DNA from 2 places in the Vibrio sp. Vb0349 genome. Region 2 is predicted to be linked to the other one. Evidence: riboswitches for the same ligand, from Rfam matches in the RefSeq annotation. Region 2 holds a riboswitch; the other holds the start of a gene.

Region 1 (2,471 bases), on a different contig from region 2:
CACCAATTTCTAGGTTATAGGTTTCTAGCAAGTGAGCACGAACTTTTGCTTCATCAACTCCTTCAGGCACGTAAATCGCATTTAATTGTGGCAACCGATGGGCTTCGTCCACAACAAATTCAAAGCCTAACTTTTGTAAGCCATTTTTGAGTTTTTCATGCATCAGTTGGTGACGAGCCCAAGCGTTTTCTAATCCTTCATTTTTCAGTATCAATAAAGCTTCATGAAGCGCATACAAGCTATTAACTGGCGCCGTATGATGGTAACTACGCTTGCCTTCTCCACTCCAATACCCCAAAACTAAACTCTGATCGAGGAACCAACTCTGTACTGGTGTTGTTCTTGCTTGAATCTTTTCAATCGCGGCAGGAGAAAACGTCACTGGTGAGAGCCCAGGTACACATGACAAACATTTTTGACTACCAGAGTAAACCGCATCCAGTTGCCATTCATCCACTTTTAACGGCACACCACCAAGCGATGTCACCGCATCAACAATAGATAATGCATTATGCTGTTTCGCCAGCTTACCCAATGCTTGAGCATCACTGACTGCACCAGTTGAGGTTTCCGCATGCACAAAAGCAAGAATTTTTGTATCTGGGTGCTGTTCGAGTGCTTGCTCGACTTTATCAATGGAAACAGGCGTCCCCCATTCATCATCGACGATAACAACTTCGCCACCAGCACGGACGACATTTTCGCGCATGCGTTCACCAAATACACCGTTACGGCAGACGATCACTTTGTCGCCTTTCTCGATCAAGTTTACAAAGCAGGTTTCCATCCCTGCGCTACCAGGCGCTGAAACCGCAATAGTGAACTCATTGTCAGTTTGAAAGGCATACTTCAATAGCTGCTTGAGCTCATCCATCATACCGATAAACAGAGGATCAAGGTGACCTACCGTAGGACGGCTTAGTGCTTGTAACACTTGAGGATAAATATCAGAAGGACCAGGTCCCATTAAAATACGGTGAGGCGGAATAAAGCTTTGGATCGACATGTCAGCTCCTTGATTATCTTTTATCCTGAGCATTCTAAAAGTTCTATTCAATAACATGGCTCAGGTGTAGGGTTCTTCACCCTAATAGATTTTTCCTCTATCAGCAATTAGCCGTAAGTATGGAGGTCAAACCAGTGTCACAAAATCGTTAATAAAAAACACCATAAAGGTTGAAATATTGATTGACATTAAGGCCTCAAAACCGTTCAATGTTTGAGCTTTATGTAGAAGAGGAGCGCTACCCAGGTAGATGATTTGTGGAACCGCAATTCCAACACCAATCATTGAGGGGGAGTAGTGCCGAGGTAAGTCAAAGTTGCAGGATTTGACTTGTCGGTTGAATTGGGCTGAATCCCATCAACTGTCATCAGCGCAGTCTGATGAAGGGCTTCTGAGGGTAAATTTTTCAAATAGCATTCTAAATACCTCTCTTTTTGCTCTGTTCCTTTTCTCACTAAACATTGGATGTACAATTTTTTAGGAAGTCGTGGGAGAACGCAGTGAGCGCATTTAACGTAGCTAAATTCGGTGGAACCAGTGTTGCCAACTTTGAGGCAATGAGTCGTTGCGCCACCATTATCGAAAACAATCCAAATACTCGCCTGGTCGTGAGCAGCGCTTGCTCTGGCGTCACCAACCTATTGGTAGAACTCGCCAACGGTGTTCAGGATCAAACGCACCGTACTGAGCTGCTGCAAAATCTGGCCAACATTCATGACGCCATTTTAACTCAGCTCGAAGACAGCACGAAAACTGCTGCCGAGGTGTATGGCATATTAGATACCGTAACCAGCCTGGCCGAGGCTGCATCTATCCAAGCTAGTGCGAAGTTAACCGATCATTTAGTCGCATGTGGCGAACTCATGTCGACGCATATTCTAACTCAGTTAATGTGTGAGCGAGGCATTCAAGCTGTGCGCTTTGATATCCGCGATGTGCTGCGTACTGATGACAACTTTGGTCGCGCAGAGCCAAACATTGAAGCAATTTCGACGCTTGCGCAAGATAAACTCGTACCACTTTGCCAACAATCCGTTGTTGTTACTCAAGGCTTCATAGGATCTGACGAAGCCGGTAATACAACAACACTAGGTCGAGGAGGCAGCGATTACAGCGCCGCCTTAATTGCTGAGAGCGTCAAAGCGGCAGGGTTAGAAATCTGGACTGATGTTCCGGGCATCTACACAACAGACCCGCGAATTGCGCCAAAAGCCTCACCAATTCCTGAGATCAGCTTTAGTGAAGCTTCAGAAATGGCTAACTTTGGCGCTAAAATCCTTCACCCTTCTACGCTAGTACCTGCATTGCGCCACGACATTCCGGTATTTGTGGGGTCATCGAAAGAGCCTGAAAAAGGGGGAACTTGGATTCGCCACCAAGTCGAAAGCTCACCGTTATTCCGTGCGCTAGCTTTGCGTTGTAACCAAACCATGGTAACGCTACGCAGCGCCAATATGTTCCACGC
Region 2 (2,471 bases):
AGGGTTTTAGTCAGCTCTGACATAACGATTCCTATTAAAAGGTTAATGTGTTGGGCACTTTTTATCGTTACGATTAAATAATGCCAATCTATAAATAAACAAAGAGTCCTTATATTTAACTTTATCTTTTCCTTATGTGCAAATGCTAAATCAAGATTTTGTTTAAATTTGACTATTTTTTAAAGCAATTAATATTATTACACTCGAAATAAATCATTATTAGATGAGAACTAAAATCAACAATCATTATTGTATAGAGAGAGTGACAGCTTGGTTTTTTATAAAAAAATTTGAGTTATTACTTAAAAATATGAAGCATCCATCTTTAATGCTGTGTCATATATCCTTAATTTATTGATATAAGATAAACCATGATATTTCTAAGGTAGTAATAATGTTTCATAAATAACATGATTGATGTGATTTCAGTTGCACAAAACTTATGGAAGTAGGCAAGGTTTATAAATTATCTCAGTCATTATTTATTTGTTTAATTTAGTTTGATGTGTTGCATTGACTCTCATCATAAGTACAATGGCTGCCACCTGATGCAATATTGCAGACAATTTGTTGTTAATTTGTACAGTTAGTGGTTAATTGTTTGTTGTTGCCGTAGAGGCGCGGTCTCGAAGAGTAGCTATTATTGGGGTGATGCCAATGAATAATAGTGGAAGGCGAAGATTGCCGAAGTAAGTAACTCATCAAAGTTACTTGCTGGGGTTGTATCTGAAAGGAACAACACTGCCATAGTATATATTCACATTAAACTATGGAGCGCTACTGTAGGGTTGGGTGGAGTGTTCGCTTCCCTGTCGCTAAGTTCAACATGAGCACGTATCGTATGCTACGTGACTTGTCTGCAGTAGATCTCTAGCCAAACTTTGGTTTTTGAAGATCATGAATTTAATAGATTTTTCTAGTTCTCCTGTTTCATTGTTGCCACCTATTGTCGCTTTGACTTTGGCGATTTTGACTCGACGTGTATTAGTTTCCTTGGGTGTAGGTATCGTGCTAGGTGCGGTGCTACTTAATAGCTGGTCTATCAGCGACACCGCAGGTTACGTCAGTTCTCAAGTTTCTTCTGTCTTTATTGAAGATGGCGGAATTAACACTTGGAACATGAGCATTGTTGGTTTCCTAATCTTATTAGGTATGACAACAGCTTTATTAACGCTATCTGGCGGTACTCGTGCTTTTGCTGAATGGGCACAATCTCGAGTGAAGAGTAAACGCGGCTCCAAACTTCTTGCCGCCTTTTTAGGCGTATTCATTTTTGTCGATGATTACTTTAATAGCCTTGCTGTTGGTGCGATCTCTCGCCCAGTAACCGATCGCTTTTATGTGTCTCGCGCTAAGCTTGCGTACATTCTAGACTCAACCGCTGCTCCAATGTGTGTAATTATGCCTGCTTCTAGCTGGGGGGCTTACATTATTACTATTATTGGCGGGATCTTAGTCTCACATGGGATCACAGAGTATTCGGCTCTTGGCGCATATGTTCGTCTTATCCCAATGAACTTCTACGCCGTTTTTGCGCTGCTAATGGTGTTCGCTGTTGCGTGGTTTGGTCTTGATATTGGTAAAATGCGTGAGCATGAGATCTCTGCATCGCAAGGTCGTGGCTTTGATAAAGATAAAGAAAATGACTCGCAAGAAGCGCATGACCTAAACGAAGAGCTAGATATCCGTGAAAGTGAAAAGGGTAAAGTGTCAGATTTGATACTTCCTATCGTAACGCTGATTATCGCGACTATCGCTTCAATGCTTTACACGGGTGGCCAAGCATTGGCTGCTGATGGTAAAGAATTTGCGCTTCTTGGTGCTTTTGAAAATACAGATGTAGGTACATCACTAATCTACGGTAGCTTGCTTGGCTTAGCAGTTGCACTGTTTACTGTTGTGAAGCAAGGTCTACCAATGGCTGAGATCACACGTACACTTTGGATTGGTGCTAAGTCTATGTTTGGTGCGATTCTAATCTTAGTATTTGCCTGGACCATTGGTTCTGTTATCGGTGATATGAAGACTGGTACTTACCTTTCGACAATGGCGCAGGGCAACATTAACCCGCACTGGCTACCAGTTATCCTATTCTTGTTGTCTGGCCTGATGGCGTTCTCAACAGGTACTTCATGGGGTACGTTCGGCATCATGCTTCCAATCGCTGGAGACATGGCTGGCGCAACAGACGTAGCGCTAATGCTACCGATGCTGAGTGCGGTTTTAGCTGGTGCGGTATTCGGTGACCATTGTTCACCAATCTCAGATACGACTATCCTGTCATCGACGGGTGCACGTTGTAACCACATTGATCACGTATCAACACAGCTACCTTATGCATTATCAGTCGCGCTTGTTTCATGCGTCGGCTTTATTGCCCTTGGTATGACTGCTTCAATTGCGTTTTCGTTCATTGCAGCGTCGATAACATTCGTTATCGTTTGCGCTATTTTGTCATGGCTTTCAAAGTC

What was found. A riboswitch is a leader RNA that binds a small molecule or an ion and turns the genes downstream of it on or off. The one in region 2 is predicted to bind lysine.
Region 1: linked by a shared signal. The riboswitch ahead of lysC (lysine-sensitive aspartokinase 3) and the one ahead of tet(35) (tetracycline efflux Na+/H+ antiporter family transporter Tet(35)) in region 2 are both predicted to bind lysine.

The regions. Positions count from the first base shown of each region.
Region 1 is NZ_JAWOTS010000032.1:25,315-27,785, forward strand. Features, by position in the region: gene R7Q47_RS20925 (pyridoxal-phosphate-dependent aminotransferase family protein) at 1-1,006, opposite strand, end outside; lysine riboswitch at 1,227-1,405, shown strand; gene lysC (lysine-sensitive aspartokinase 3) at 1,507-2,471, shown strand, end outside.
Region 2 is NZ_JAWOTS010000002.1:92,692-95,162, forward strand. Features, by position in the region: gene R7Q47_RS03725 (H-NS family nucleoid-associated regulatory protein) at 1-23, opposite strand, end outside; lysine riboswitch at 606-788, shown strand; gene tet(35) (tetracycline efflux Na+/H+ antiporter family transporter Tet(35)) at 898-2,471, shown strand, end outside.